One region of the Bartonella sp. TT119HLJHH genome, then DNA from elsewhere that is predicted to be linked to it. Evidence: predicted binding sites of a transcription regulator. Region 1 holds the regulator's gene; the other holds the start of a gene.
What was found. Region 1 encodes HrcA, which represses chaperone genes, less so after heat shock. Its sites were predicted from a motif close to GTTAGCACTCNCNNNNNGNGAGTGCTAAC; they were not measured.

Region 1 (16,572 bases):
GATATAAGCCTTAATATTGTCCCACGTCCTCATGGAAAAGCCTATCTTGTATTGGGACATGAACTCCGTTTAGGGCAAGTGATTTCAAATCTTCTTGAAAATGCGCGCTCTTTTATTCCTTGGAATCGTGGCAAAATTTGCATTACTATGAAAAGTCATGCTTCAACCCTTATTTTAACCATTGAAGATAATGGCCCAGGTATTCGTTCAGAAAATATTGAACGCATTTTTGAACGTTTTTACACAGATCGACCAAATGAAGATGCTTTTGGGCAAAACTCTGGACTTGGCCTTTCTATTAGTCGGCAAATCATCGAAGCTCATAATGGGACAATTACAGCCGAAAATATTATTGATCCTACACTTGGGAAGTGTAAAACTGGTGCACGTTTTACTATTATGCTTCCGCTTGCTAAATAAATCTTTTATCCAAAGTAAAAGACATGAAAACAAAATGTGAAATACTCCACGCAAATTGCCTTCAACTAGGCGGCAAGGGGCTATTAATTATAGGTCCATCGGGATCAGGAAAATCAACCCTCACCCTTTCTTTGCTTGACCGCGCTGAGTGGTCAAAACGTGAAGCGAAGCTTATCAGTGATGATTATACAATGTTGCGTGCGGAAAATGGAAAGCTTCACGGATACACTCCTGATAATTTAGAGGGCGGCATCGAGATTCGTGGCGTTGGTCTCTATATGATAGAATTTGAAAAGCACACAACTATCGATTGCGTTATTTTTCTCGGTCCGGAATATGAACGTTTTTCCACAAATAAAACTTTTCAATTTGAAAATTTGCACATTCCTCTTTTAAAACTTCCCTCTCTTCGTGAAGCCGATTGTACAGCTATTTGTCAAGCTATTGAAGCATTTTTGTTTAGAAAAATATGGCAAAAATCTGTCTAATTTTTTTCTAAAGATAAAAAAATCACAATTTTTGCCTTTTTTTTGCAAATTTTTCTTGGCAGCAAGATAAAGCCTTGTACAATGTCTTTCCCACCAACTATGGTTGGGTCTTATTAGTTAACAGGAGTTTGCGTAAATGATTGGACTCGTGCTTGTAACGCACGGTGAGCTGGCTGTCGAATTTTTACATGCCGTGGAACATGTTGTTGGAGTACAAGAAAAGTTCGCAACAATATGCGTTTATCCCGATGACGATATAGATCAGCGCCGAGGTGATATTATAGCCGCAGTAACCGATACAGATACGGATCATGGCGTCATCATATTAACAGATGTGTTCGGTGGAACACCATCAAATATAGCCATTCCTGCTATTGAAAAAGGACGCGTTGAAATGATTGCCGGTGTTAATTTGCCCATGCTTATTAAACTGATTTCTATTCGCAAATGTCCTGATATTTCATTATCAGACGCGTTAAGAATAGCACAAGAAGCAGGGCGTAAATATATTAATGTACCAAGTATGACTTTATAGCGGATAATAAAATACCAATGTTTTCCAAAGATACCCTCCCATGTATAAGTCGTCATTTCAATATCTGTAATAAACGTGGGTTGCATGCACGTGCTTCTGCAAAATTTGTACAAACTGTTGACAATTTTAATGTTACTGTTGAAGTTGAAAAGGATGGAAAAATTGTTGGCGGATCATCAATTATGGGACTTATGATGCTAGCGGCTTCATCCGGTTGCAACCTCACCATTCGTGTTTCAGGACCAGAAGCAACAGATGCTCTTAATGCTCTTGAAAAGCTCATCAATAACAACTTTGGAGAGGACAACTAGTGCTTTTTCATCATAAACAAGGATGATGATTCTTAGAAAATAGGAACTTTCTATCATTATTTTGAATTTTAATTTCTCTTCCCGCTTTTATACCAATATTCATATCCATTATAGATTGACATAATTATCATAAATGTAAAAGCTTATAGTAATTTTGTTATGCAAGAATTTTTTTCTTTTCCTAACATTATTTGGCCCATTTGAATAGTTTTGCGTATTATGGCTATTCCCCAACTTAATCATATCATTAAACATTTACAAAAAAGAGAACTCTTCACCTTTGTATGAGAATATGCTTTATTTTAGGCTAAAGATAAATGTCAAAATAATTTCGCACATCAAAAATCTATCAATTTTTCTTATTTTCTGCTCACTTTGTAGCCTTTATAATACACAAGTAATCTTCCATTGCACATCATTGTGATATAGATCATGAAAACGCAATTCTTATCAATGTCATAACCATTTTCTTAAAACGTATAAGCTTTGTACGCTCATAATTATAGTAAGCATTTTTTAGACATTCTTTTTCTATACTATTGCCTTGTTTTCTGTGGTACGTGCCCCGCCCTTATTATCTATATTGCGCTTGGGATAGCATCTTTCATTATAAGGAGATAATATCATGGGTCGTCTATTTAGTGCTCTTCAGATTCCTCAACAAACAACAAAAGCCCTCGTATCATTGCAAAATGGCTTACCAAAAGCACAATGGATCAACCCGCAAAATTTTCATGTAACCTTATCTTTTTTTGGCGAAGTTGAAAGCTCCCTAGAAGATGAAATTATGCATACCTTTAACACTATAGAACTTCCTTCTTTTACGCTACAGATAAAGGGCTTTGAAGTTTTTAGTTCAGAAAATGCTCCCCATTCTCTTGTGGTTCGCATTGAACCTTGTGAAAAGCTTACTCTTTTACATGAAAAGATGCAATATATCCGGAATAAATTAGAGTTAAAGCCTGATGAAAGACTATTTATTCCGCATATCACTCTTGCACGAATATTTGATATTAATCTTAAAGATCTTTCTTCTTATCTATCTTCTCGAGATGATTTTTCGCTCCCTCCTTTTGAAGTTGATCATTTTGTTTTATTGTTATCGGCCTCTCCCTTAAATAAGACTCCCTATATTGTAAAAGGAAGTTGGGCGCTTCAAAGATAAAAGGGTGTTTATAACACCCTTTAAAAACCCTTTAAGAAAAGACTTCATATATGTGTAATTGCAGGGAATGCTGCATTTTATGTTGGAGATTTATTATTGAAGTATTTTAAGCCGAATCAGCTTCAACAGAAGCTTCTTTTGCTCCTCCTTTAGCTACACCCACTATAGCTGGACGTAGCACCCTTTCCCCGATAATATAACCTGCCTGAACCACTTGTTGAACAGTATTATCTGGAACATCAGCATTGGGAATTTCAAACATCGCTTGATGAAAGTGAGGATCAAATTTTTGCCCCTCTGGATGAATTTTTTGCACCCCATGACGTTCCAATGCTGCCATCATGGCACGTTCAGTCATTTCAACGCCTTCTGCCAATGATTTCAAACCAGCATCACTCTCCCGTGCACCTTCTGGAATCGCTTCCAAAGCACGATTGAGATTGTCAGAAACCGATAACATATCCCGTGCAAAATTAGCAATGGAATAAGCTCTTGCATCCGCCACATCTCGCGCAGTACGACGTCGAAGATTTTCCATATCTGCAGCAAGACGTAAAAGCTGATCTTTCAGTTCTTTATTTTCATCCTGCAAAGATGCTAAAGGATCACTGATCTCATTGTTTTCTGTTTCAACGGCTTCGTGTTCCTCTGTTTTATGCGTTTTTAAAAATTCATCGGCTGCCTGTTTAAGTGTATTACGATCAGCTGGATTTTTTAAATTACAATTTTCAAATGAAGCGTCAGTAAATTTGTTTTTTTCATCAGACATAAAAATTTTATTCCTTCATAAGATTCGTTATTCTCGATATCGAAATTCTACAGACAAAAATCAAGGGGTAGCGATGTATATAATACAATGAGCTTTTATAGTACAAATACTTACTTGCATCGTTTTAACGCAATAACTGTGACACAAGTTGAGCTGTATAATCAACCATGGGCACAATCCTTGCATAATTAAGCCGTGTAGGACCAATAACACCTAAAGCACCAATGACTCTTTGTTGTGAATCTCGATAAGGTGCTACAACTAAAGAAGAACCAGAAAGAGAAAATAACTTATTTTCTGAACCAATAAAAATTCTAACCCCAGAACCTTCATCCGTTAAATCGAGAAGCTGTGCCATACTCTCACGCGTTTCAAGATCATCAAACAAATGGCGTAATCGTTCTAAATCTTCTTCTGCTTTCACATCTTCAAGTAAATTGCTACGCCCACGAACAATGAGGTGTATTTTATGATCAGCACCTTCTCCTCCCCAGAGAGCTAATCCCGTTTCAACAAGATGATGCGATAAATCATCAAGCGCAGCCCGTGTTTCTGCGCACAAGCGGGTAATTTCCTCTTTAGCTTCATTCAATGTGCGCCCTTGGATATGGGCATTGAGAAAATTCGTTGCTTCCGTCAATTGTGCATGGGTAACCCCTTCTGGCAAATGAACAATACGATTTTCAACTTCACCTTGTTGAGTCACCAAAACGGCAAGAGCGTGCTCCCTATCAAGGCGCACAAATTCAATATGTTTCAATGTTCCTTCTTGTTTTGTTGCTAAAACAAGCCCTGCCCCACGTGAAAGATCTGAAAGAACTCGACTTGCTTGAACAAGAAAATGTTCAACCGATTGTGCATGACCAGACTCTTTGACTTGCATTTCAATATTTTCTCGCTCTTCGTTTGGCAAATCACCCGCTTCCATAAATGCATCAACAAAAAAGCGTAAACCTGATTGTGTTGGCATTCGACCCGCAGAAACATGTGGTGCATAAATCAAACCGAGATGTTCAAGATCACTCATCACATTGCGAATCGTCGCAGGCGATAATGTCTGTTGTAAAAGCCGCGAAAGATTACGTGACCCTACAGGTTCACCATCATTAAGATAAGCTTCAACAATATGGCGAAAAATATCACGCGAACGTTCATCAAGATATTTTAGTTCATTATCAATAGTTTTGTGCTTCATCACAATTGTTTCACTACTTTTAAAATCCTCATCTCTTATATAAGTTTTGCCAAGGTTTGGTCAAATAGTCTAAAGTAGTATAAAAACATATTATCCTATTGAGCTGTAAAATGCTACCTTTCAAAGTGATGCTTGATAAATTACGCAGGGATATTTTTTGTTAGAGTGTGTGAGAAATATAAGATAAGAGTTGATCTGTAAAGTGGTCTGCTGTAGGGACTTGTCAAGAGAATCTCGATTGATTAAAAACCGCTGTGAATAGAAAATTCACCCTTTAGAGCAAGCAGAAAATTGGAAATTTATCATAAAATGCTATTATAAATAAAGAGGTGTCTTTCATATCTTTGCAAGGTTATCTTCATACAAGATAAAAATTTTATTGGAATAAAATATCATAAAACGTGTAAAATAATCATATCATGTAAAATCAAGCAGAATGTGTATATGAGCATTTAAGTCGGTTTTTAGCACAAAAATAATTCCCCTTTCATTTTTGGAGAAATCTATATGAGAAGCATAGCAGATACAAAACTTGTCATTGCTACACATAACACCGGAAAATTGCATGAAATCACTACTTTAATTACACCTTTCGGTTTAATAATACAATCGGCAAAAGAACTGGGCTTGCCAGAACCAAAAGAAACGGGAAAAACATTTGAAGAAAATGCTTATATTAAAGCTTTTTCAGCAGCAAAAAAAACAGGACTTCCTGCCCTCTCTGATGATTCAGGCTTAGAAGTAGATGCATTGGAGGGTGCGCCAGGCGTTTATACCGCTGATTGGGCAATTCAAGCCGATGGTACACGTAATTTTCCAAAAGCTATGAAAAAAATAGAAAATGAACTCCAAAAAGTCGGAGCACGAGAAAAAAGCCAACGAAAATGCCGTTTTATATCCGTCATTTGCATTGCATGGCCTGATGCTCATGCAGATTACTTCCGCGGATGCGTTGAAGGAACGTTCATTTGGCCTCCACGGGGAGATAAAGGCTTTGGTTTTGATCCTATTTTTTTACCCGATGGATGTGAAAATACCTTTGGAGAAATGTCAACAGAGCAAAAACACAACTGGAAACGTAATGATATTCCCCCTCTTTCACATCGCGCACGTGCTTTCAAACTTTTGGCAGAAAACCTTTTAGCATTCTCATGAATGAACCTTTTGGCATTTACATTCATTGGCCCTTTTGTGCAGCTAAATGTCCTTATTGTGACTTTAATTCGCATGTTCGCATCCATGGTGTTGATCAACCACGTTTTGTCACCGCCTTTAAGCGCGAAATAGAAACGCAATACCACAAAATAGGCCCACGCCATATTACAAGTATTTTTATTGGTGGAGGAACCCCTTCCCTTATGGAGCCGCAAACTGTCGATGCCCTATTGCAAGCACTTGCAAAAAAATGGGTAGTCGATGATAAAGTTGAAATTACATTAGAAGCTAATCCATCCAGTGTGGAAGCAGAGCGCTTTCGTGGATACCGTGCGGCAGGCGTTAATCGCTTATCTCTAGGGATACAAGCGCTCAATGATAAAGCATTGCGCAAACTTGGCCGACTCCATAATGTGGAACAAGCTCTTTGTGCCATTGCTTTAGCACGGCAAATTTTTCCACGTTTATCCTTTGATCTCATTTATGCCCGCCCCGAACAAACCCTTGAACAATGGAAATCTGAACTTGTACAAGCAATTGATTTAGCAGCGGACCATCTTTCTCTTTATCAATTGACGATCGAAGAAGGAACCGCCTTTAAACGGCTTCATGATGCAGGAAGACTTATCCTTCCCCCATCAGAGCTAGCCGCAGATCTATATCATCTTACCCAGGAAATAACAGCACTGCGTGGACTTCCTGCCTATGAAATTTCAAATCATGCCATGCCCGGTGCTGAATCAGCACATAATCTTCTTTATTGGCGTTATCACCAATATGCAGGCTTTGGTCCAGGAGCACATGGACGTTTCATTGAGAACGCACCAAATCATTCCTCTGCCTGTTCAAAAACATCATTATCACACCTTAAAAACCGTGAACGTTATGTCACAATAAATGAAAAGCATCCCGAACAGTGGCTTAATTTGGTAGAAACAACAGGACATGGCTGTATTGAAACAGAACAATTAACCCCTGAGCAACAGGCAAATGAAATGCTCCTTATGGGGTTACGCCTATGCGAAGGCTTAGAACTTATACGCTATGAAACCTTAAGTCCCAAACGCATCCCTATGGAAAAACTGATCGAGTTACAACACCAAGAATTGATAGAAATGGTCGATAACCAACGCTTAAAAGCAACAGCCAAAGGACGTATTGTTCTTGATCACATCATTAGCCAACTCGCAAACTAAATTTTCCATAACAACATATTGATTTTATGCCATAATTATCATTTTTTATAGCAAAAGCGAGACTGAAATATCGTAAGATTCCCTTATTTTAAATCTGTTTATAGGCAATTAATTACAATCATTTGCTTACACCTTAAAAATAGAGAAGCATGTGGATAAAAACTATAAAAAAGGAGTAAAAAGGCCTCTTATGAACACCCTTAAGTGCTAAAAGCTATTGCAATATTTTGAGCTAGAAAGTGTATGGTGCTCTAACTTTATTTTTCATAAACATAAAGATGGGGAGGCATTATAGATTTTATATTACAACATTCATAAGCACCGTAGTAGCACAAATGTGACAAACCTTGAGAAAATTTCTCTAAAACAAGTACGTGAATGCATAATACGACAATGTATTGTTTTTTATGAAATCGTGGCACCATTTAAAGAACCAGAGAAATAAGCATGAAACCATGCATCAATTTCTGATTATTTAAAAAGATATTACTCTAGATAATTTTGAAAACCGTAAAGCTGAATAAAAAAGAAAGTAAAAAAGCACGCTGATTTTCACCTTTATACCTTTATATTTTCCCTCAATCAGGTTGTGGTTGTATGTCTGTTTCAGAGATTACAAAAATAGATATACACAATGCTTTTATCCTATTCTGTTATATAAAAGCTGTTATCGCAAAAAATACTGAACCAATATTTATTTGAGATACGCGGCTGTATGATCGGTATTGGTTTATAGGCCACAGTAAAATCATGAGTTTTATTAAACAAATAATGCACTCAAATGGCAAATATACCAGATATGAATCGAGATTGCTTTGTTAGCGAGCGAAACGTCATTAATCCCATATGATCTTACTTGTATGCGTACATGCTTATGAGTGTCTATACGCGTCCTTTAAGGTTGTTTTATTAAAAAATTGAGAATAATACTAGGACAGTCTTTGATTAAAGAAATCAACGTGCTGCTACAAAAAACTCTGTGTATCTTTATCATAGCCAAGATTAAAGCTGATTAAATAAGCTCACCTTCTATCTCGTAATGATTTTGCAACGGAAGTTCTTGGGGACAAAAAAAGCAAGGTAAATATATGAAATAAAACAAACTTAAAGCGCTTTTCCTATAGTCTTTATTCTAAGAGAATCTAATTGAAATAAGAGGTACCTTTTGTGAGAGCGCAGAAACCATATTAAAACATGAGCTGTGAATGAGTGCATTTATGTTGTACGAACTTTTTACAATAGTAGCATGTTTTTGTGCGTCTTTATAGCTTCAACCTGTCACCACACAATGATGATATAATATTCATTGTTTTCCATATATGATTGCGTGTGACTTCCTTTCTACACTTTAAAGAACGAATATTTTCAATCCAATATGGTCTAAACAATTCTGCTTCTTCAAGCAGGTCTCTTTTGCCTTTTCAATTATGTAATTCACTTAACTAAAGACTCTACAGGCAAGAATCCCAACTTAAGAATATTCATCACTTACTCTAAGACTACTTAATATATTAAGTTTTACGAGTCTCGTATCACCACACCTTAAATGGCAATATCTTATAGCACAACAAGATAAAGGTATTTTTGAACCAGCAACCTTTTCTTTATGCAAAAAATTCAATAATAAAACGCTCATAAATAGTAGTAAGAGTTTCCACTGCATCAAGGGCAACACACTCATCTACCATATGCATCGTTTGCCCTGGTAAGCCAAATTCGACCACTGGGCAATAATCCTTAATAAATCGCGCATCTGAAGTACCACCAGAAGTGGAACATTCTGGTACACTCCCTGTTACACTTTTAATAGCATTAGATAAAATTTGAATGAGTTTATCATTTTTAGTCAAAAAAACATCTCCTAAACTTGGAATCCATTCAAGCTGATAAGAGGGATATTGATCGCTCTTGTTTTTTGATTGCACCAAAGCAAGACGCTTTTCAATTTCCTTCATCAGTGTTTCTTTTGTCCAAAGATCATTGTAACGTATATTAAAACGAACTGTTGTCTGCGCTGGAATAATATTGACTGCCAAATTACCAGTATCGATGGTTGTGAGCTCTAAATTACTGGGTTGAAAATTCTCTGTCCCTTTATCTAAAGCAGTTTGTGTCAATGCTTGAATAAGCTTACTTGCCAAAGGTAAGGGATTGGCAGCCCGCTCTGGAAAAGCAACATGACCTTGGCGACCCTTCACGGTAATGACACCAGAAATCGATCCGCGGCGACCAATTTTGATAATATCACCAACAGTCTTTACGCTTGTTGGTTCTCCCACAAGAGCCGCAGTCCATTTTTCGCCTTTTTTTTCTGCCCATTTGAGAAGTTTTACCGTACCATTAACAGCAGGCCCCTCTTCATCACCAGTAATTAAAAGGCTTACCCTTCCTTTAATGGGTCGTTTCTCAAGAACTCGCGCTAGAGCCGCAATAAAACAAGCGATTCCACCCTTCATATCAACAGCACCCCGCCCATATAATTTTCCCTGATCTATGACAGCTTCAAAAGGTGGATAAGTCCAATCTTCCAATGCGCCTGGCGGTACAACATCCGTATGACCCGCAAACATAAGATGGGGTCCTTCATTTCCCATTTTTGCATAAAGATTTTCAACATTATCTGTATTTTTATCCGTAAAAATAGGGCGCTCGACGTGAAATCCCATTTTTTTCAAAAATTGTTCCAAAGTTGATAAAGCCCCTGCTTCATGAGGTGTAACAGAAGGACAACGAATAAGTGCCTGTAATAGCTGAAGTGGATCTGTAAGAACAGACATAAAAAAACCTTCCCATTTTTTATAAGTCATCGGAACTTAGGGTTATTACGCTGAATTACAAAAAAGATAAAGCAAAACATTGAAGACACTCAGCAAACCAAGCAGGGGAAAACAATCGTGCTGAGAGCTTCAATGGCTTCCTCATTATGCATTGAGCAAGCACACACTCAACAAAACACTCAACAAAAAGTTCCGTTAAATATTGCCTTCATTTGAAAGTTTTTTACGCCTCTAAATTATATGAATCAAAATTAATGGCATGCAGTCTAGGAGCATTTTCTTTCAACCAAGCACGATATGTTTTACTATCAGGACATAGCTCTTCACAAAGATCCCAAAATCTTGGTCCGTGATTCATTTCGACAAGATGAGCAACTTCATGGGCAACAACATACTCAACAACTTCTTTTGGTGCCATAATAAGGCGCCAAGAAAAAGAAAGACGCTTATCGATTGAACAAGAGCCCCAACGACTTCTCGTATCTTTATAACAAATGGATTTGACTTTACGCTCTACCTGATGAGCATAATGTGCCACCAAAGGCGTTATAATAAGTGCTGCTTGTTTTTTCAAAACGTCAGCAATGCGTCTTGGGAGGTATTCTAATTGACCATAAACAATAATTTCAGGCCCTTGCTCCGCATCTGCTGTAACAATTTCTGTTACCCCACGTCCCTCTCTATGCTTGATGGTATGAGAAACACCCAATAAGGGAATTGTCGCCCCCACTTTGAGATAAGCATTTTTATGAGAGATTTGTACATGAGCAAGACGTGCCTCAATCCAAGACCGATGTTTTTCAATAAAATTTTCAACCGCATAGAGATTTATTGCTGGTGGTGTTGTTACACAAATCTCCTGACTTCTGGCATCAATACGTAAGGTAAGACGGCGCGCATACTTATTTTCCCGCACCCGTACAGGTACAGAGCGATCAGAAAAAATAAAATGCTGTTTAGAAATGCTCATATATTTTTATCTTCATCAATAAATGTACCCCTTATTTTGCATTAATCTGATTAATCAAAGATCTCAATACTGTTTCAAGGCAATCTAAATCTTGTGGACGAGAAAAGCGATGATCTGCATCACGAACAAGTGTCAATGTTACATCATGGAGAGGTAAATGATCAAGTAAAGTCAATGTATGCTGATAGGGAATATCTTCATCTTCCATCCCTTGTAGAATATGGACTGGACACCCAACATCAATGCATCCTTTCATAACACAATTTTCGCGCCCATCTTCAATTAATGTTTTTGTAAAGGGCATTGGCTCTGTATCATCAACTGCAGGTCGTTCAATATAGCCTTTTTCCTCCAAAATCTTCCATTCTTCTGGTCCTAATTTTGGTTCCACCAATGTTTGTGTAAAATCAGGCGCTGGAGCAATCAATATCATGCCAGCAAGCTTCTTATTTTTCTGTGCTAGCATCATAGCAAGCCTTAGCGCAATCCACCCCCCCATAGAGGAACCAATCAAAATTTGTGGACCCTCACAATAGGTTTCAAAAGTCGCTAAACTTTCCTTAACCCAACGCGAAATTGTTCCTTGAAAAAAATCACCTTCAGATTCTCCATGTCCAGAATAATCAAAACGTAAACAAGACAAATCATTCTTCTGAGCAAACTGATCAACCAACGTTGCCTTACTTCCTAACATATCGGATTGATAGCCAGTAAGCCAAACCAAACCTGGAGATTGGCGCCCCTTGCGATAGCGTACTGCAAGTGCGGTGTTCTCAAACGAAAAAAACTGACAAGGAATATTTTGATCCATGATTCTTTATCCTCCATAAAACAATTTCTGTAAATTAAGAGAAAAACTTTTATAATCTAAATCATTCCAAAAAGTAATAAATCAAATAATGAAAATAACACGAATTATAGTTGTTTTTAGGTGCATAATTGTATATTAAATTAACTGTAGTTGAATCAAAATTTAAGGAGCATAAACCATTCGTAAACCGTTTAAAATGACACCTACCCAAAAAGACGGACCACGTTCAAATCAGGATATTCGGGTACCTCATGTTCAGCTTATCAATGATGAGGGACAACATCAGGGGGTTGTTGCGATACAAGAAGCTCTTGCTATGGCTGCAGATGCGGGACTTGATTTGGTTGAAATTGTACCAAATGCGGAGCCACCTGTATGTAAAATCATCGATTTGGGAAAATTAAAATATCAAACCCAAAAAAAAGCTGCTGAAACACGTAAGAAGCAAAAAGTCATCGAAATCAAAGAGATTAAGATGCGCCCAAATGTTGATGTCCATGATTATGGAGTCAAACTCAAGGCTGTTCATCGCTTTATTGATCATGGTGATAAAGTAAAGATTACTTTGCGTTTTCGTGGTCGTGAGATGGCTCACCAAGATCTTGGATTAAAGCTTCTTCAACGTGTGAAAGAAGATACAAGTGAAATTGCCAAAATCGAATTGGAGCCAAAGCTTGAAGGCCGGCAAATGATGATGGTGATAGCACCTAAATAGTTTTGCATTGGAATAATATTCGCATGCAATTCATCAAATGAGCGTATAGCTAAATTTAGAAGCACCACATGGAATTTGTTGTGGTGCTTTTAGGGGTTTTATAAGCGTGTATAAATCCTTTTAATAGTGCTTTCTCGATTTATAAGGAGAATTCGTTATTTTATATATTAAATGAGAGAACCCAAACATCTTAAGATCTTCTCGTTTCAAGCTCTTTCTATATGAATCCAACAAAATAATTCTGTTTGCACATCACAAACAGAGATAATGCATACATAAAATTATTAAAAAAAGCAGAAATGCCTTTTGTGAACCATTTCAAGTGCCAAAGGCTATTACAATATGGAAATTAGTAAATAATAATGATGGGACTCGCCCGTACTTTTTATTTAACTAAAGATAGTGATAAACAACACCTTTTCGTTCTACCTTTCACAGAGATTTTGCACTGTATTTCTTTACGCTCGCCGTCGTGAAATTGATGGATGAACCTTGAAAGAAAAGGCTATTTTTGTACAAAAGATTAATGGATTTTTTTAATTAAGAGTGCATCAATCTTGCATAAAACAACAAGAAAATATAGAAGCACTTTATGGACAAAAAACAAATTTCCTCTTTTGATAAACATCTTATTATCCGTCTTTTGCGAGAAAATTTTCATAAACATGCGCGTTGGTACAGTGCGGCTATTTTCTCAATGATCATCATTTCTGGTACAACTGCAACGAGTGCATGGATGATGCGTGATGTTGTTAATCAGATTATTGATGCGCAAAATTTTCCTATGATCGTTTTAATTTCTAGCATCATTGCTTTTATCTTTATTCTCAAAGGAGTTGCAACTTTTTCCCAAACTTATTTTCTAAACAAAGCCGGAAATAGTATCATTGCTGAACAACAACGCAAAATTTTTGCCCGACTTATGGAACAAGGAGTCTCTTTTTATCATAATAACACTTCATCTGATCTTCTTGTTCGCGTAACCCACAATGCTACAGCTGTACGTAATATCATTGATACTATTATCACAACTTTTGTACGTGATTTGCTTTCCGTTAGTGGTTTGTTGCTTGTCATGTTTATTCAAAACTTTATATTAGTTTCCATTACTTTAATCATAGGACCACTAGCTTTTTTAGGCGTTCGAATGGCTTTAAAACGCGTTCGCCGCCTTATGGAAAAAGAGCTCCTTTCACTTGGTGAAATTATAAAAATCGTACAGGAAACTGCTGTTGGCATTCGAGTCATTAAGGCTTTTTCACTAGAAGAAGTCATGAAGAAAAGAATGGATAAAGCTATTTGTGATGTTGAAAAACAAACAAATAATATTGCAACACTCGAAGCTATTACAAATCCGATTATGGAAACACTCACAGGTGTTGCCATTGCTGGTATTATCTGTTTTTCCGGTTACCTTGCAACCCAACGCGCAGGTGTTCAAGGTGAATTTATGTCTTTTATTGTTGCCTTACTTTTAGCTTATGAGCCCGCAAAAAGACTAGCAAATGTACGTGTAAAAATTGAATCTGGATTGGTCAATATCCGCACGATGTTTGAAATACTCGACCATCCTCTTACAGTTATAGAACATAAAGAAGCTAAAGATCTGAATAAAACGCAAGGAGCTATTCGCTTCGAACACGTTTCTTTTGCATACACTGAGAACAAAATGGTATTGAAAGACATCAACCTAGAAATAGAAGCTGGAAAAATGACAGCATTGGTGGGACCATCAGGTTCGGGAAAGTCTACCTTTATTAACCTTATTATGCGACTCTATGATCCCACAAAAGGACGCATATTAATTAATGATCAAGACATCCGCTACACAACATTTCGCTCTCTGAGAAACCTGATGGCCTATGTAGGACAGGATACTTTTCTCTTTCAAGGAACTGTTAAATATAATATCGGGCTTGGAAAAGAAGGGGCTAGTGATGACGAAATTATCGAAGCAGCAAAAGCAGCAAATGCTCATGACTTTATTATGCGTTTGCCAAATGGTTATGATACACAGATAGGTGATAATGGCTGTAATCTTTCAGGGGGGCAAAAACAACGACTCGCTATCGCTAGAGCAATGATTCACGATAGTGAAATTCTGATTCTTGATGAAGCAACAAGTGCGCTTGATTCACACACCGAAGCACAAATTAATGAAGCCATTCACCACCTTACTAAAGGACGCACAACGATCATTATTGCTCATCGCCTTTCAACGATTGCTCGTGCTCATAAAATTGTGGTCATACAAAATGGACAACTGATTGAACAAGGTACTCAAAAAGAATTGCTCGCAAAAGAACATGGGTTTTATAAAAAACTTCATAATATCCAGTTCAAAAAACATACCCCCTAATTTCTAGATCCTTAAATAAGATTTGAAATAAAAAATGGATAGAAGGTAACACCCCATTTGTGGAACAGAAATGTTACCAAGGAAAAGTGTTACTTCAATCAAGGATTGGCAAAAAATTTACGGCTTATTAAGATATAAACTTTTTGAATTTAGATGAAAACTTCACCCGCTTATTTTATGAATGCCATTGATTTTAATAATGAAACTTGAGAACAAAAACCTTTATCCTTTACTTACACAAATTATAAAATATTCGTAAATATTGTGAATCCTAAAAGAAGGATAGCATCAAGTTTAAAAAAAATTGCTGTGGATTATGATAATGAATCTGGATCGATATCACTTTTTTCTGTATTGATAATTTTTTCTCCACACATCTTAAAGGACAAAGTTTCTTATCCCATCTGATCTGTAAACAGCCCAAATTCTTATCGAATTTGTTCTACCTGATAACGACTTATGTGATTTACTTATACAAGGCTCAACGAACAAACCCTATTCTAAATATTCACCTCGCGCTTTCAATGGCAATATATTGATTTATAAAAATAATTCATTTTTGCATGTTGAATGAGAGTCTAGAATAACGTAAGATCCTCTTATTCCCAACCTGTTTATATTGAATCAATCAAAACCACTTGCTTGCACATAACAAGCAGGATGAATGTATGGATAAAAACTGTACAAGAAAGGACTAAAAATGCCTCTAATGTATCATCTTAATGCAGAGGCTATAGCAACTACCAACGAGTTGGAAAATATAACGATGTGCCACCATAAGCGTAAAGATGGAGGGAGCAAATGGAGTTAGCGTTATACCATTCACGAGCGACAGCGTGAAATGAGCTTGGAAGCAATGAGAAATATTTCTTTAAAATAAGCGCGTGAATTTGCAACACAATGGTGTTCTGCTTTGAGGGCTTTCGTCATAAGAAAAGTGATCTCATTCAAGAATACAATAAACAAAAATGTGAAATAATAGGTCATTTTCATTATTATAAAAATATTGCTTCAACTGCTTTTGAAAATAAAATCTATACCCTATGAATTCTACATTATACTCTTCAGACAACAGCATGAAATGGAATTGAGAATGAGGTATTTCTCTAAAATAAATATATAGCAGCAAAATAACATACTATCTTTCGTGAAGATTTTGTCCCTTTAGAGAATCGCATAAACAAAAAATCGAATATTTCAGATAGTTCTCTTCACGCCTCAACAAAAAGCTTCTTCTTTTACAGGATTTCTAGTCTATGCCTCCTTCCTCAGATTTAGAAATGAGAGACAAAAAACGAAGAAATTGTTTTTTTAAAATTCAATCTTTAATAATCTCTTTCATAAAAGAGACCTATACTAGAATTTTGTTCATTTCCTATGGCACCTTTAGCTTTGAGATGACGCGAAATATCTAAATTAATTGTCCCTTTCGTCGTTCCATCAGACCCTGCTTCAAAGCCCAAATAAATATTATTGTGTATGTAGCGTCCAATACGTAAGCCTGTATTCCCCTTCTCATTAACGATAACATCAAGATCATCAAGTCCAATTTTAGTTCGTAAAGTATTCAACAAAGATGTACTAGAACTACCTGCAAGATCAGCCGCTGCTGCTGCAAGTTGAGCAATCTGAAATGGTGATAATTCATTAAGAGAGCGTTTAAAAATCAAACGCGCCAAAATCTCATCCTGAGGCAAATTTGGTTG
Region 2 (16,572 bases), on a different contig from region 1:
CTATTGAGCACCTCTTTTACGCTTCATAGAGGAGCAAGCCGGTGCCATTACTATATTTGCCAGTTCGTGGGTGTTGTGACAGTCCTCTCCACAATGTTGTGACAGGCCCCTTTGTCCGTTGTGACAGTCCTTGGCGCTTGAGGTGGTTCATTAGAGGCGTTTGTAGTCCTTATCGGATACAATTTCTATCCATACATTCATTGCGTTTGTGATGTGCTAGTCAGTGATTTTGATTGATGCAACATGGGACAGATTTAAAATGAGAAAATCTTACGGTATTTAGGATTCTCATTCAATATGGATAACGCTAGATTATTATTATAAATCAATACATTATCTCATTGAGATAAGAGTTATCTACCCAATGTTATCAATAATGATAACATTGTAAGCGTAACTACTATGAATTCATTAATCTTTTTTACTTCGATTGAAATTATGTCTATTAATACTGATTTTTTTTGAGCTAATTCTGTTTGGTTGATAGCTAATTGATTTTTAAAATCAAGATGTGAAGCTAGAATGAAAAACACCTTACGGTCATAGCCATTTAAATCACTTTCTGCCAGTATAGCCATTGGGTGTTGAGCCATGACTATTCATTTCTTTCCAAAACCGTTGTGCCTTTTAAGTACAACATAAGCAACAAAACCATCCATAGCATAAATGCGGACCAGAGCCTAAAATGAACGCTGTGGGTAATTGTTATCGGTCATCATCGGGGTGTTTACACCCCGATTTTTTGACAGAAAGATTTGTTTTAAGACGTTTGCATCTTTTTTAGTGGGTTGTTTATTGGGGAGCAATCATCTTTTTAGGATCAACTAATCGATCATAATCCTCTACAAAAACGCCTGCTTTTAATGCTTCGGTGCGCAAAGTTGTATCATTTTTATGCGCTGCTTTGGCAATTTCAGCAGCTTTTTCATAGCCAATTTCTGGTGCAAGAGCTGTGACTAACATGAGTGAGCGCTCCATGAGCGAGTGAATATGAACACGATTGGCCCGTAATCCTTGAATGCAATGCATATCAAAAGAACGCATGCAATCACCAAGAAGGGTAATTGATTGTAAAACGTTATAGCCAATAACAGGTTTATAAACGTTGAGTTCAAAATGTCCTTGGCTTGCGGCAAAGGTTACGCTGGTATGATTCCCAAAGACTTGGCAAGAAACCATGGTCATGGCTTCACATTGTGTGGGGTTGACTTTGCCGGGCATAATGGAAGAGCCGGGTTCATTTTCAGGAAGACTGAGTTCTCCTAAACCAGAACGTGGACCAGAGCCTAAAAACCGAATGTCATTAGCAATTTTAAACAAATCAGCAGCGAGAGCATTCAAGCTTCCGTGGAAATGCGCAAGGGCGCCATGATGGGCAAGTGCTTCAAATTTATTGCTGGCAGTTTGGAACGTTATTTCTGTGAGAGTGCTTACTGTTTGCGCAAAAGCAACGTCAAAACCTTTGGGTGCATTCAGTCCTGTGCCAACAGCCGTGCCACCTTGAGCAAGCATTTGGACATCGGTTAGAGCATTTTCAATGCGCTGAAGATTGGCTTCTAATGCGGTACGATAGCCTGAAAATTCTTGCCCTAAGGTTAAAGGGGTTGCATCTTGGGTATGGGTGCGGCCGATTTTAATGATGTCTGCAAATTCTTGCTCTTTTTGTTTTAATGTCGCAATAAGAGCTTCAAGGATTGGCAGTAAGTGTTGGCGTGTTTGCAACGTGGTGGCAATGTGAAGCGCCGTGGGAAAGGAATCGTTCGATGATTGACTCATATTGACATGGTCATTGGGATGAACGGGTTTTTTGCTTCCAAGCTTTCCTCCCAAAATCTTACTAGCACGATTAGCAATGACTTCATTGACATTCATATTGCTTTGTGTGCCTGAGCCTGTTTGCCAGACGGAGAGTGGAAAATGCGTATCAAAATCGCCAGCAAGCACTTCATCAGCGGCGGCAATAATTGCTTTTCCAATATTTTCTGGTAGTTTGCCTTTGTCCATATTTACAAGTGCTGCTGCTTTTTTGACAAGGACTAAGGCATAGATGATGGCAAGAGGCTGCTTTTCACTGCCAATATTAAAATTATGCAGAGAACGTTCAGTTTGTGCGCCCCAATAACGATCTTGACGGACCGAAATCGTTCCAAAGCTATCCGTTTCCTGACGTGTTTCAACCATGATAAGATCCTTTTTTGTTCACGGGTTCTCAAAAAAGATAGATAACGCGAAAGTGCAATAAGAGGCAAGACTTTGAAGCTTCATTTAGAAAAATTATTTTATGGCTATTCTTGACATTGAGAGATGCCGATTTTATATCTAACTCATGTTAGCACTCACGTGAAGAGAGTGCTAGCAAGAACTTTTAAGATTAATGCAATTATGTTCAGTTTTAAGGATTTAAAACATGGCTAATATACAATTCCGCCCACTTCACGACCGTGTCGTTGTCCGTCGGGTTGAATCTGAAAATAAAACAGCTGGTGGGATCATCATCCCTGATACAGCAAAAGAAAAACCTCAAGAAGGCGAAGTGATTGCTGTTGGCAATGGCGCTCTGGATGATAATGGAAAGCGCGTGCCGTTAGAAGTCAAAACAGGAGACCGTATTTTGTTTGGAAAATGGTCTGGAACTGAAGTCAAGATTAATGGGGAAGATCTCCTCATCATGAAAGAATCTGACATTATGGGAATTATGGGCTAATTGAAGCGCTTAGTTTTTCATTGTGTACTATTTTGAAAAAAACTCCAAGGAGAAATTAAATGGCTGCTAAAGAAGTCAAATTTGGCCGTGATGCGCGTGAGCGTTTGTTGCGCGGTGTCGACATTCTTGCTAATGCTGTGAAGGTGACACTCGGCCCTAAAGGTCGCAATGTGGTGATTGATAAATCATTCGGTGCGCCTCGCATCACAAAAGATGGTGTATCCGTTGCAAAAGAAATCGAACTGGAAGATAAGTTCGAAAATATGGGTGCGCAAATGTTGCGCGAAGTTGCTTCTAAAACCAATGATGTTGCCGGTGATGGAACAACAACAGCAACTGTTTTGGGACAGGCTATTGTGCAAGAAGGTGTTAAAGCCGTTGCTGCTGGTATGAACCCAATGGATTTGAAGCGTGGAATTGATGCTGCTGTTGAAGAAGTGGTGGCAAACCTCTTCAAAAAAGCTAAAAAAATTCAAACTTCTGCAGAAATTGCACAGGTGGGAACAATTTCCGCCAATGGTGCTGCTGAAATCGGTAAAATGATCGCTGATGCTATGGAAAAAGTGGGCAATGAAGGCGTCATTACCGTGGAAGAAGCTAAAACCGCTGAAACGGAATTGGAAGTCGTGGAAGGAATGCAATTTGACCGCGGGTATCTTTCCCCTTATTTTGTCACAAATGCTGAGAAAATGGTCGCTGATCTCGATGATCCTTACATTCTCATTCATGAAAAGAAATTGTCTAATTTGCAATCCTTACTTCCTGTGCTTGAAGCTGTTGTTCAGTCTGGAAAACCACTTCTCATTATCGCTGAAGATGTGGAAGGTGAAGCTTTGGCAACGCTCGTGGTTAACAAACTGCGCGGTGGTTTGAAAATTGCTGCTGTAAAAGCTCCTGGATTTGGTGATCGCCGTAAAGCAATGCTGGAAGATATTGCTATCTTGACATCTGGACAGGTTATTTCTGAAGATGTGGGCATTAAACTTGAAAATGTCACTTTGGATATGCTTGGACGTGCAAAGAAAGTGAATATTTCTAAAGAAAATACCACCATTATTGATGGTGCTGGACAAAAAGCTGAAATTACTGCTCGCGTCAATCAAATCAAGGCTCAGATCGAAGAAACAACTTCTGACTATGACCGTGAGAAATTGCAAGAAAGACTTGCTAAACTCGCTGGTGGTGTTGCTGTTATCCGTGTGGGTGGTGCAACAGAAGTTGAAGTGAAAGAAAAGAAAGACCGTGTTGATGATGCTTTGAATGCAACACGTGCTGCTGTTGAAGAAGGTATTGTTGCTGGTGGTGGTACCGCATTGTTGCGTGCAGCAAATGCGTTGACTGTTAAGGGAAGTAATCCTGACCAAGAAGCGGGTATTAGTATCGTTCGTCGTGCTCTACAAGCTCCAGCGCGCCAAATCGCAACCAATGCTGGTGAAGAAGCCGCTATTATTGTGGGCAAAGTGCTAGAAAATAATGCTGACACTTATGGTTACAATACCGCAACCGGTGAATTTGGTGATTTGATTGCTTTGGGAATTGTTGATCCCGTGAAAGTTGTGCGTTCTGCTCTTCAGAATGCGGCTTCAATTGCGAGCCTTCTGATCACAACAGAAGCAATGGTTGCTGAAGTTCCCAAAAAAGACACTCCAATGCCTCCAATGCCTGCTGGTGGAATGGGCGGAATGGGCGGAATGGATTTCTAAGCTCTTTTCCATAGACGTAATAAAGAAACGGGTCTTATGGGCCCGTTTTCTTGTATATTTCTTTTGTGCATACGAATTTTCCTCTTTATGATTGTTTCTTTATCTTAGAGGATTATTCTCTTTTCCACGGAGGGATATGTCGTCATTATGAAGAGAGTGAATAGATCTCACTCTTGGTTTTTGGCTTTTTCTCTTGCATTTATGAAATGTTTCTATTGTGCAGAGATTGTGATTGCCTTTGAAAATATTTTGCTGATAAAAATACAATTCTTTGATTTATAATAATTTCTTTCTCATATAGTTCTTTTTTTTATTTTAAGCTTATTCATTTATCATTAAAAAATCCTGTGTTTGTGCTTCATAAGGTGAGAGGTCACTACGGTTTTTATAAACCAACGCAATCATTAAAAGTCAGTAGTTAAGAGTTAGTAATTAAGAGTTAGTACCTATTGAGCGTTGGAAAGACAGAGTTGAAAAGAGCATGATGGGGCTGGTTTGTTTTTTATGAATAAGATGCTGGTATTTCAAGCTTTTGCATAAGGGGATAAGCATCTCTCTGTTTCGTTGATCTCTGAAATGGGGAGACTGCTCCATTTGAGAAGCTTAAAGATAAAAGCTAATTTTTCGCCTTGCTCTCATCTTTTTTTCGGTAAGCTCATCACCTAAACTGGAGCCAAACCCATGTTGTTATACTCAAGTTCTGTTTGTTGCCTATATTGTGACAGAAAATTCTTGGGGGGGGGAGCAATTTTTGAGCTAAGGGGACCATGACAGATAGCTGAAAAAAATCATTACGAGACAGTAGGCGCGCTTGTTTTAGAATTTTTAATGCTTCTGATGATAAAGGCACGCGAAATTCTGTTGTAGCTTCATGCCTTCTTTTCATATTTTCGAGCCAAGGATTTTTCATATATTCTCTTCAATTTGATCTTTATGCATAGGACATAAGGGCATTGGGCGGCAGGGCATTGGGAGGGTGGAAATTGGGCGGCAGGGCATTGGGCGGCAGGGCATTGGGAGGCAGGGCATTGGGCGGCAGGGCATTGGGAGGCAGGGCATTGGGAGGGTGAAAATTGAGAGGTAGGGTATTGAGAGGCAGGGAGGAGCCGGCTTGCTTTTTTATTAAACGTAAAGATGAGAGGCTTTATGTAAGGCTACCATTACATTGCTTGTTTATGCACTTCTTTAAAAGAAATGTCTTTTAATACAAATTCTTGGCAATGCTATTTATGAAGAGTATAAAATCATTTGGATATCAATAGATTATTAAAAAAATGTATGTTGGTATGATCCTTTTCTTATGTTACCAAAGTTGCTGACTTACGTGTTTGTTAAAAATCTCTCTTCATACCCTTAAATTCATTTCATGAAAGTGTTTGTGAAGAGTGCGACGTTTGTGAAGCTTGTAAAAACCTTTCGTGAGACGTGAAAAATCATCAATAAAACTCCATGTGTTCAAAAAATAACGAATGGCTTTTTATATTTTAAAATAATTGAACACGTCTCACGGTTCATTTTTTATTTTTTATTTTAGAGCTGAATATTCGATTTTTGTGTAAAAAAATTTCCCAGCGCATCTATAATCCGTGAAAAATCAAGCGCTAATAACACAATGATGAATATAATCCACTTCGTATAACGCGACATCACTTTTATACTTTTATAAGTCATGATGATTTCTTGTAGGATTTCTTTTTCCTTTTCTGTAAGCTCTTTATCGTCTTGTGTTTTTTTTCTAGCCATGTTTCCACCCACACATGTGTTCCCCTTGTTTGTTATGCTTTAAAATATCTCTTGCGAGATTTGAACTGATGATATTGAGATCTTTGTTGTCTAAATAAATGGGCAGCCAACCAACGCAAGAAAAAGGCTCATTGATTGTTTTTATCGCGCAACCAGTGAGTAAGAGCAGCCCGTACATCAGTATCACTTTTTTGATTAATTTCATTTTCCACCTCTTGCCGTGTTGTTGATGACTTTAGTGTTGTTTCTATTTGCTTTTGTTGCTCAATCTTCTTTCCAAGAGTGAAAGCTTTTGCTAAAGCAATAAAAAAAGCGGTCAGAGCCGCTCCTGTTATCATCAGATTTTTTTTCAACCACCCCATCATAAACGCTGCTCCCGAAACCGTTTTGCCACAAAGAAAATGCCAACGAAGGCGGCTAAAACCATAATGGTTGCTAATGCCCATTGGATAGGACCATTGCCTGCCAATAAACCGCCAAGACCAGAAAAAGAACCAATAATCGGCGTAAGCGCTTCTGCCTTGAAAACACCCGTTGGTGCTTGCGTTTCTACGGTTTGATAGTTGGAAGAAACATAAGCCCCTTTCGCCCATAAGCCTGCTTCTGCTGCACGACGGTGCACTAAACCGTGAAGACGTTTTCCTCCTGCTTTGGTCCACTTTTGTAACTCAGCAGGGACGGCTTCATATTCGCCGTTATTGAGCTTTTTTAGAAGGGTCGAATTACAAAAAGCTGCCGTTCCTACATTATAGCAAAACGATACGAGTGCGGCGAATTGTTCATTCGTTAAAGAAACCGTCACATGTTTTTCAACGGTGTTTTCAAATTGCCTTAAATCTTGACAAAGAACTTCTTCTGCTTGTTCTTCAGTAATGATCATGCCCTTGTGAACGAACGGTTTGCCAGCCGTGCTGGTATGACCATAGCCGATTGTCCACACCCCAATGGCATCTTTATAGGCTTGTAAACGCAATCCTTCCCATTGTTTAATGAGTGCAAGTCCTGCTTTAGATATTTTTCTCATTTGCTTCTCCATAAAATAAAGCCTCACGGTAACGTGAGGCTGGTTGACAGATTAAAAATGAATTTTTTCACGCTTCAAAAACAGAAGAGATGTGAAACTGTGATGAAATCAAAAGGTTGGGCAAGAGGGATAATGGTTGGGCAAGAGGGGTAAATAGTTGGGCAAGAGAGGTAAATGGTTGGGCAAGAGGGATAATGGTTGGGCAAGAGGGGTAAATAGTTGGGCAAGAGGGGTAAATAGTTGGGCAAGAGGGGTAAATGGTTGGGCAAGAGGGGTAAATGGTTGGGCAAGAAGGGTAATGGTTGGGCTGGTGTTTTCCGTTAAGAGAGGTTGTTGATTTTAAGACCTTGTATTGGTTTTTTGATGGAGTCTTTATTGGTGTGCGGGCAGTTGTTGGGTTGATGCACGATAAGCGTGATCTATAGTGGTTGTGTTCGTCGTATGGCATTGATGTGGGGGGCTTGAGATATAAGCGCACACTCTCAGAAAAACAAGACATATGCTTTTACTGAAGACGGAAGCATTCAATATTTTATGTATCAAGCGTTTTGCCTATTCAAATAGTCTCATTGTTACAAAAAGCTTTGGGCGAACAAGAGCTTTGGAATTTTGATACAATTTTAAGAGGGGATGGTTTTTATCGGACAATGGTGCTTTTTCTTTAAGAGAAAAGTTGTTTGCTATTTTTGTTTTACGAACACAAAAGCCGATTTGCCTAGAGAAATCTTCGCTGTAAAGCAATCTCTCTTCGTTCTTTGATGAATAGCAATATGGAAAAAACCTCAATTACATCGTTAAAGATTTGTATTCAGTAATCCTTTTTTGGTGAGAGGAAATAGAAACAGTTTTTCCCTCTGTTGTTTTTAAGTTTTTTTCAAATCTCTCTCTCAGGGTTTCGCCTTTTTTGTTGACTGTTTCATGTTCAGCTTCCGGATGGACTTTTAAATATTGTTCTAGACGTCTTCTTCCTTGCGCATGTTTGTATAAACTGATGGGAAGATAGGAATCTAACTTTTCAGCAGATAAAGAGGAATGGGGTTCACATAATACACCCTTAACATTATCTTTGTGCAATCTTGCTAATTTATCAGATTCAAGATGAAGTTTTTTGGCAAGGCTTAAGCTGAACATTCCACATTCAGAAGAGCTTCGCTGAATATCCATTTCTGCTGTGGTAAAAGAATAAGGAGGCAGTTGAAGACATTGAAGGGTTTGATTTATTTTTCTCTCTAGTTTGCAAGCCGTGATATTCTGAAAGGTTGTAGGTTCAAGCATAATCAAAGAGATTTTCTCATCAACTTTTTGATAATCAAGGACGGCAAAGTGGATTGTGCTTCCCGAATTGACTATAAATCGGGCAGATTTTGCGCCGCTCTCAACGACTTCTTTTAGGGCGTGCGAAAACTCTTCTGCTGTAAGAGCCAATTTGAGATTCATGTCTGGATATTTGCTGTTTGCTTTTTCTACGAGAGCCGGCATCAATCTAATATCCGTATCTTCATAATAAGCGTTAATCCAACGGCCGGTGACGAGATCATCTTCTAAGCCTGTAATAATATCTTTTAATTCGGCAGAACTCGGTGCAACATGTTCTTCTTCTGTTTGGACCGAGCTTTGCATTAAACGGGCAATAAGGTCTTCTAAAGATTCATTTGCACTTGCCCCTTCTGGTGTTGGTGAGGAATGAGGTTGGGAAGAATCTTGTGGCTTCATAAGCTTAGCCTCCATATTGATAATTGGTAGAAAATATTATTTTCTTCAATTCTGGCTAAACAATGTTTTGAAAGAGAACCTTTGCATCTTGGAAGGTGAGGTTAAAAAGGGGTGTTTTTAAAAAGCTTATGGTTTTCTTGAATTTAAAAAAATGAAGCATCTCGTGCATTTTCAAATTTATGAGCACTGTTTTAAAATGGGCTATTTTTGATAGAGCTGTCCTGTTTTATCCTTTGTCTTTGAAGAAGTCATGTTGCTTACTGTTTGCATCTTTACCTCTTTCAAAGGAAAAAAAGATTTGCTAACAGCAATTTATGCTTAACCGTCAAGCCGCAGAGCTTCATTCTTTGTGGATGTGGAATAGGGCTAAATGCTTATTACATCATTAGAGATTTATATTCTGTGGCTCTTTTTCTGTGTTGTGAAACAGAAACAGTTTTTGTCTCTGTTGCTACCAAGCTTCTCTCAAACCTCTCAGTTAGGGTTTCGCCTTTTTTGTTTACTTTCTCCTGTGCTGCTTCTGGATTGGCTTTTAGATATTCCCCAAGACGTCTTCTTCCTTGCACGTGTTTGTAAAAAGTGGTCGGAAGATATGGATCCAATTTTTCTGCAGGTAAAGGCGTGTCTGGTTTACATAATACACCCTTAACATTATCCTGATGCAGTCTTTCTAATTTTTGAGATTCGGTATGAAGCTTTTTAGCAAGGGCTAAGCTGAACATTCCACATTCAGAAGAGCTTCGCTGAATATCCATTTCTACCATGGCAAAAGAACAATTGGGCAACTCATGCGCTTTAAGAGCCAATTGTGTTCTTAATGCCAGCACTGCTGGTTTCATATTGTTGAGTGTTGTAGGTTCAAAAAATATCACGGAGGTTTTGTCATCGATGGTTTGATGATCAATCACTGAAAAATGAATTCCTCTATCCTTTGTGTAAATGATAAATCTGGAAGATTGAACGCCGTTTTCGATGGCTTCTTTGAGTGCAAGGGCAAAGTCGTGAGATGACGCTGCCAATTGAAGACGCATGTCGGGATATTTACGATTTGCCTGATCTACCAAGGCTGGCATTAGTTTAAGATCTGTACTTGCATAATCAGCTGTGACCCAACGACCCGTTGAGATATCATCCTCTAAACGGGCAATGATACTTTTTAATTCTTCACGATTGAATGGGATATTTTTGCCTTTTTCGCTACTGGGGTGTTCTAAATGTGCAGTAAGAGTGTCTAATGATGCATTTGCATGCGCCCCTTCTGGTGCGCTTGCACCTTCTGGGGTTTGCGAGGAATGAGGGAGGGAAGAATCTTGTGGCTTCATAAGCTTAGCCTCTATATTGATAATTGGTAGAAAATATTATCTTCTTCAATTCTGGCTAAACAATGTTTGCAGGAAAGATTTTTAGCTTAAAAAAATAAAGAGATGAAATCACCTTTATTTAAAAAAAAAATGTTACGAAAGACAAAATCCCACGCTTTTCAGAGTCAAGGAAAGGTATCTTTTTATCTTTTTAAGAGGTCATGTTGCTTATTGTTTGCATCTTTACCTCTTCCAAAGGGAAAAGAAGATTTGCTAACAGTAATTTATGCTTAACCGTCAAGCCGCAGAACTTCATTACTTTGTGAAGGTGGAATAGAGCTAAATGCTTATTACATCATCAGAGATTTGTATTCTGTTGCTCTTTTTCTGTGTTGTGAAACAGAAACAGTTTTTGTCTCTGTTGCCACCAAGCTTCTCTCAAACCTCTCAGTTAGGGTTTCGCCTTTTTTGTTTACTTTTTCATGTGCTGCTTCTGGATTGGCTGTTAAATATTCCCTAAGACGTCTTCTGCCTTGCACGTGTTTGTATAAACGAGCTGGAAGATATGGATCTAATTTTTCAGCAGGTAAAGGCGTGTCTGGTTCACATAACACACCCTTAATATTATCTTTGTGCAGTCTTTCCAATTTTTGAGATTCGAGATAAAGCTTTTTGGCAAGGCTTAAGCTGAACATCCCGCATTCAGAGGAACTGCGTTGAATATTCATTTCTGCCATGGCAAAATGAATGTTAGGCAATTGGTGATGTTCAATGGATTGTCGCGTTCTTAATGCAAGTAAGGCGGGGAGCGTGTCACGCAGTGAGGTAGGTTCTAAAAATATCAGAGATGTCTTGTCCCCTATGGTTTGATGATCAATGACCGCAAAATGAATTCCTCTATCTTTTGCGTTAACGATCAGTCTAGAAGATTTAATGCCATTTTCGAGTGTTTCTTTGAGTGCAAGGGCAAAGTCGTCAGGTGTCATTGCAAGTTTAAGATTCATCTCTGGATATTTACGATTGGCTTGATCTACCAAAGCTGGCATCATGTAAAGATCTAAAATATCATAATAATTTTTGATCCAACTGCCATCGGCATTATGCTGTTCTAAACCGGCAACAATATCTTTTAACTCTGCACGGTTGAAAGGGGTGTTTTGTATTTTTTCGATGTTAAGCCGTTCTAAATGTGCTGTAAGAGTGTCTAATGATGCACTTGCACCTTCTGGTGCGCTTGCGCCTTCTGGGGTTTGCGAGGAATGAGGTGAGGGAGAATCTTGTGGCTTCATAAGCTTAGCCTCTATGTTGATGATCAATAGGTGATATTATCTTCTTCAATTCTGGCTAAACAATGTTTTGAAAAGAAGCCTTTACATCTTAAAAAATGAGGCGATGAGAGCATAATGAGGCCGTTTTCATATTTTTATGCGTGTATTGCTCATCATTGCTGTGATGTATAATATCGGTATTTTATGGGGGTATTTTATGGGGGTATTATTAGGGCGTTCTCTTGGGAGCCCCTAGTGAATACGGCTTGTTTTGAAGATCTCAAAATTATAGAGCTGTTGGTGATGCAAATTGGGTGATGCAAAAGAAAATAGTCAAAAAAAGACGAAAGATACCTTCAAACTGTAAAGTTTTAAACATTGTCGCGAAACACACTGTTTTATAACAGTCTATAATAATTTATAATAAGTCTATAATAATGCAAAAACTTTATGATGAAATCTGGACGCAGAAAACCCCTTACCGCATCCACCATTAAATACGATTTTTCATATTTTGTCAACAGTAAAACGATTATTTTTCCTCCTTTATCGCGGGAAAAAATCTACAGAAAAAAGCTCATTCATTGGCTATACAGCAAAATATTTTCCTTTGAGGCATGGATTAAGTAAAGCATGGGTCGATATAAGGTTAAGTCTCTTTGATAGGTCGAAGTATTTTTTAAGCGTGGTGGATATTTTTGAGCTTGTTTGCTGAGCGCTTTAAGCTTGTCAATCCCATGGAGTTCTATGAAAGAGTAAGCTCAGTGGATCTCAAGTGCACCCTGCCAAAGGAAGACTTTACAAAGGCGCTGGTTATAAAGAGACATGTTATAAAGGAGAGGAGAATCTTTATCCTGTGTGGAGGAGGAAATGATGGGTGTTTTAGCGAAGACTCTTTTTGCTAGAATTGTCAAAATGTTTATAAAGGGCATCAAGAATAATACGCAACGAACCAACAAGCGTAGAGAGTGGTTGATCTTCTATAACAAGAGAGTGTAATGCCGCATGAAAGTTATGTTGACGATGCAGATATTGTGCTTCTTTAATCGCTTCTTGCATCGCTTCATAGTGTTCCGTTGCTCTTTGAACCCATTGCTTTTTTGCTTTCTCATCTGATACGCTGTGCGTAAAACCATCATAATAGCCATTTGGTAAACCTTTTGCACATAAATAGTCGTTTCTAATTTGCAAGTATTGTTGTGCTGTGTCATATTGCTCTTTACTGATGCCTGATGAATCCCCTTTATAGCCAAGCAAACAAAGACGCCCAATATAGGTCCCAACAAGCGGATTTTTCGCTTCTTCGAGGCTTAAACCAAAGTGTTTTGCACGCATTTCAATCGCCGGTTGAAACCCAGATTCGCTGGGGATTGTGGCACGTGAAATACAGCTATTGGGCTCTTTGCGCTTGCCTGTTATTTTCGCTCTACCGCGTTTTTTACGTATTTTCATGAACTTAACCATTTGAATGAAAAAGAAACTGGCTGTTGATGAGGGACAGTGATGTAAAAAGCACTTAGAATAAATACTAGCGGGAGAGCAAATACTGTGGAGAGCAATACTAGCGGGATATGAGCCGTTGCAGATCAAAAAACAAATGATACTAAAGGCGTTGTAAATGCAAAGAAAAGCAACGGTGTGGGGCGAAAAATCATCCTTAAGGGGGGCTTACCATTTTTTTCATTGATAGCGGATTATTCGCTTTCTAAATGTTTCTTAACTGTTCTTGAGAAATTGAAGAAAAATTTTTGTCAAATGTGAATGAAAAAATAAAAATGATATTCCATGGGCATGTCATCGTCTATTTCTAATAGGACGTTTTTTCTAATGGGATTATTTATCTCTTTTTTCACGAGCGCTTTACCAAACCTTTTTACAGGTAAAATTGAAAAGTTATTGTTTTCTTATGGGGGGATTATGGGGTGCTGTACTAAGATGCCTGATATATATTATGCTGTTAAGCATATTCTTTTACTTGATAGAACATGTTCTTTATACTTGATAGAAGATATGCACTATACTTGATAGAAGTTATACACTCTATAGAAGATATGTACTCTATAGAAGATATGTACTCTATAGAAGTTATGTACTCTTCTGTTGAGTGGCAAAAAGCATCCCCCGCATCCTATTATAATAGCATAAGATGCCCTATATTTTCAAATAAAATATCGTTTATCGGCTCAAAATAAATTGTGAATGGTCTCGCTATTTGGTTTGCTGTTTCCTTTATGAATATCCTTTATAGAATATAAAACTTTCCGTTTTTACTGTTTTAATGGATCGCCTCATGAGATGAGGGGATATCGTTTAAAGGACACAATGCGCTATCGAAAGAAGCTGTTTTTATAAGCGGAAAATGCCTTTATGGAAGATGCCTTTATAAATATGGGGGAAGTTTCTTTTTAATAAAGAATTTTTAAAATGAAGCCTTTTTGCTTAAGAAGCTTTCAAATGAGGATTAAAGTGGTTTGTCGTGCGCTTTTCATGCTGGATAATCGGGTGCTTGTTCGACTTTGTTTTGTTTTTTCTAGAGCCATGTCTTAGGGCTCTCTTTTGCCCATTTCGCAATGGTGCCTCGTGAAGGTATAACGATTGAGCCAGCGCAAATTTGAGCTCGCTAAAAAAAGTCCCCAATGAAATCCATATAAAGTTTGAGCAATATAAAATCTATTGAATAGTCCATCTTTACGCTCGTGAAGAAGAAAGTCCGTAGCATCACACATTTTGCCAGCTTTCATTGTTGCGATAGCTCTTGGCATTTGAAACGCTTCATGAGAGGCATTTGTCATCCTTTCTTAATGTTTTACTCTATATGGCTCTTTCTGCTTGTAACGCGCAAGAGATATGGTTTTGATCCAATATGGAACAGATTTAGAATAAGACAATCCTACGCTACTTAGGCTTCTCATTTAATATGCAAAATAATAAATTTATTATAAATCAATATGTTAGTTGTAAAACTTTACACATCAGATATTTTTTTAGATTGAATATTTTTGTTTGGTGAATTTTGTGAAACATTGTCTTTTGAGGTGTGGGTAATAGATAAGGGGATACAATGGCGTTTGTGCTTGTAAGCTTAAGAGATTGTATGTTGACACCTATAAAGAATTTAAAAAATAGACTTCAAAAGTCTTATCGCACGGGTTTCATGGTCAAAAGAGTGCGAGATAAACCCGTTTTTCTGGTTGCATGTTCTCAAAGAGTGAGTGGGCATTTTAAAAGTGAGAAAATATCCATATGATCGAAGATAAATCACAACAGCAATCTGCCCATGAGGGAAATACGGCTTTTGCATCACAGCTGGTGTTGAATCATTCTGCGGCTTTCAAAAAATGGACGGCTCTCTCAAGAAAAGATTACGTCATCATTTTGTGTTTGGCTATCCTCTTGTTGGTGCTTTTTTCCGTGACTATCCATATGAGCCCTTTGGAGTTTTTTCACGTTATATCCGAGGAACAGGTTCAAATACTGGAGAAAATGGAACAAGGAGATTTTCGAAAAATGATGAAGGAGATCTTGAAACAGCCTTTTGAAAATAATCCTGCAATCGTGTTTTTGTATGGCGTGGGATGGAATGGTGTTTGGGCTTTTTTATGTCTCTTACCACAAATGATTTGGGGCTGTCTTGTGGTGTTCTTTCCACTCTTTTTTGTCTTTAACGCCATCTCTAAACGAGATGTGAAGGAAATGATAAAACTGTGGGATACATTGCCGGAGCAGCAACAGCTAGACAACCAAGCTATCAACAGAACACGATAGGGAAACGAGAGGATAATGCTTTTGTAAGGAGTTTTGGAATGTTGACTACAGCAGGGTTGGGTGTTGTCATGTTGGTGGGGGAGATCATGATAGTGTTTTCTACCATCATGACTATCGTGGCACTTTATTATTCTTTTATAAAACGGGTCATATTGTTGTTTTGGATGCGGCGGAAATTAAAAAAGGGGGCAGAACAGAATTTAGGGCATGATCAGGTAGAGGGTAGAGGACAGAGGACAGTTCTTGCAACACAGTTGCGTGCTTTTTCTTTTCAAGAATCTTTGGAACTTTCAAGAAAAGATTATTGTATCATCTTTTTTCTAGCCTTTATTTTGATGATGCTTTTCGTAGGTTTGATAGCTTTTTTTGCTTTTTTTCCAAGATCTACAATTTTTTTACACGGTTATGCGTTGCAATTGTTTAAGGTTAGCGTTTTTGTCGTACTGCTGCTGTTGTGGTGCTGTGTGTGTATGATTATCGCTTTACCTGTCATTTTAATCTTCCATAGTTTCCTTCATTATAGCGTGAAAAAAACAGTAAAGAGATTAGAAATATTTGCTTAAACAGAGAATAAAAATGATGATTTCATATCAATGCGATAGGGGGGGAAAGTGATTATTATTATACAATATTTGGCTTTTTTAGGGTTCATTATCATTGCCATTTTAATGGTTATGGTGATGGTCAGGCTTCCTTACCGGTTGATCAAGCATATCAGGTTATCTTTTAAACTCGCTCAAGACTTGAAAAAGAAAACGGCACAACAAAAGCAAGCCATACAACAACTGCACAATGATCAGAGAGAAATGAAAAAACACAATGTTGTGCATAAGACACTTGATGCAAAAATACGCTTTCTTAACTTCAAAGAATCTCTCCCTCTTTCTTCAAAAGAATGTAAAATAATCTTTTTTATCTTTATCCTCTTTACTGTTTTGCAATCTGCTTGCTTTATCGCAAATTTTGTATGGTGGAAGAGCGATATGGTCGGCGTTATCATGCAGCTGTTGAACACTTCTCTATGGATTGGACTTTTTTTCTTTTTTCCGATCATTGGGGTGATGTGCATAAAATTAACGAGAAAATTGAACAAAATACTTCAACAATTGGAAGAAGCAATACAACAACGCGATCAGGCAATTCGTATGCAGAATGGGCATGGAGGATAAAATGACGAGTAGCATTATCACATTAATAGTCTTTTTTTTCCTGTTATTTATGATCGTAAATATTTTATTGTGGGTGCCAGTTTGGACAATTTGTTACTTGTTTATCAAGCGTGCGCGGCTTTATTGTCGCGTGAAAAAGGAACTGAAATGCGTGCTGAATGAACGCGATATCGCCTTAAAAC

Region 2: the regulator HrcA is predicted to act here: its motif matches at 2,329-2,357, upstream of groES (co-chaperone GroES).

What each region holds. Positions count from the first base shown of each region.
Region 1 covers NZ_JBHILS010000001.1:140,146-156,717, forward strand. Annotated here, with positions in the region: gene ACFIJL_RS00455 (stimulus-sensing domain-containing protein) at 1-420, shown strand, start outside; gene ACFIJL_RS00460 (HPr kinase/phosphatase C-terminal domain-containing protein) at 444-908, shown strand; gene ACFIJL_RS00465 (PTS sugar transporter subunit IIA) at 1,045-1,443, shown strand; gene ACFIJL_RS00470 (HPr family phosphocarrier protein) at 1,461-1,754, shown strand; gene thpR (RNA 2',3'-cyclic phosphodiesterase) at 2,380-2,919, shown strand; gene grpE (nucleotide exchange factor GrpE) at 3,026-3,688, opposite strand; gene hrcA (heat-inducible transcriptional repressor HrcA) at 3,813-4,883, opposite strand; gene rdgB (RdgB/HAM1 family non-canonical purine NTP pyrophosphatase) at 5,391-6,038, shown strand; gene hemW (radical SAM family heme chaperone HemW) at 6,035-7,234, shown strand; gene dapE (succinyl-diaminopimelate desuccinylase) at 8,839-10,011, opposite strand; gene ACFIJL_RS00505 (M48 family metallopeptidase) at 10,235-10,981, opposite strand; gene ACFIJL_RS00510 (alpha/beta hydrolase) at 11,013-11,792, opposite strand; gene infC (translation initiation factor IF-3) at 11,989-12,507, shown strand; gene ACFIJL_RS00520 (ABC transporter ATP-binding protein) at 13,100-14,866, shown strand; gene ACFIJL_RS00525 (translocation/assembly module TamB domain-containing protein) at 16,192-16,572, opposite strand, start outside.
Region 2 covers NZ_JBHILS010000005.1:107,452-124,023, reverse strand. Annotated here, with positions in the region: partial or broken gene ACFIJL_RS04420 (DUF4102 domain-containing protein) at 1-94, opposite strand, end outside; gene ACFIJL_RS04415 (hypothetical protein) at 354-593, opposite strand; gene fumC (class II fumarate hydratase) at 793-2,181, opposite strand; gene groES (co-chaperone GroES) at 2,408-2,704, shown strand; gene groL (chaperonin GroEL) at 2,764-4,407, shown strand; gene ACFIJL_RS04395 (hypothetical protein) at 5,938-6,150, opposite strand; gene ACFIJL_RS04390 (hypothetical protein) at 6,279-6,515, opposite strand; gene ACFIJL_RS04385 (lysozyme) at 6,512-7,174, opposite strand; gene ACFIJL_RS04380 (hypothetical protein) at 7,477-7,599, shown strand; gene ACFIJL_RS04375 (YopJ/AvrA family T3SS effector serine/threonine acetyltransferase) at 7,961-8,887, opposite strand; gene ACFIJL_RS04370 (YopJ/AvrA family T3SS effector serine/threonine acetyltransferase) at 9,265-10,209, opposite strand; gene ACFIJL_RS04365 (YopJ/AvrA family T3SS effector serine/threonine acetyltransferase) at 10,539-11,477, opposite strand; gene ACFIJL_RS04360 (hypothetical protein) at 12,339-12,908, opposite strand; gene ACFIJL_RS04355 (hypothetical protein) at 14,700-15,221, shown strand; gene ACFIJL_RS04350 (hypothetical protein) at 15,161-15,784, shown strand; gene ACFIJL_RS04345 (hypothetical protein) at 15,833-16,390, shown strand.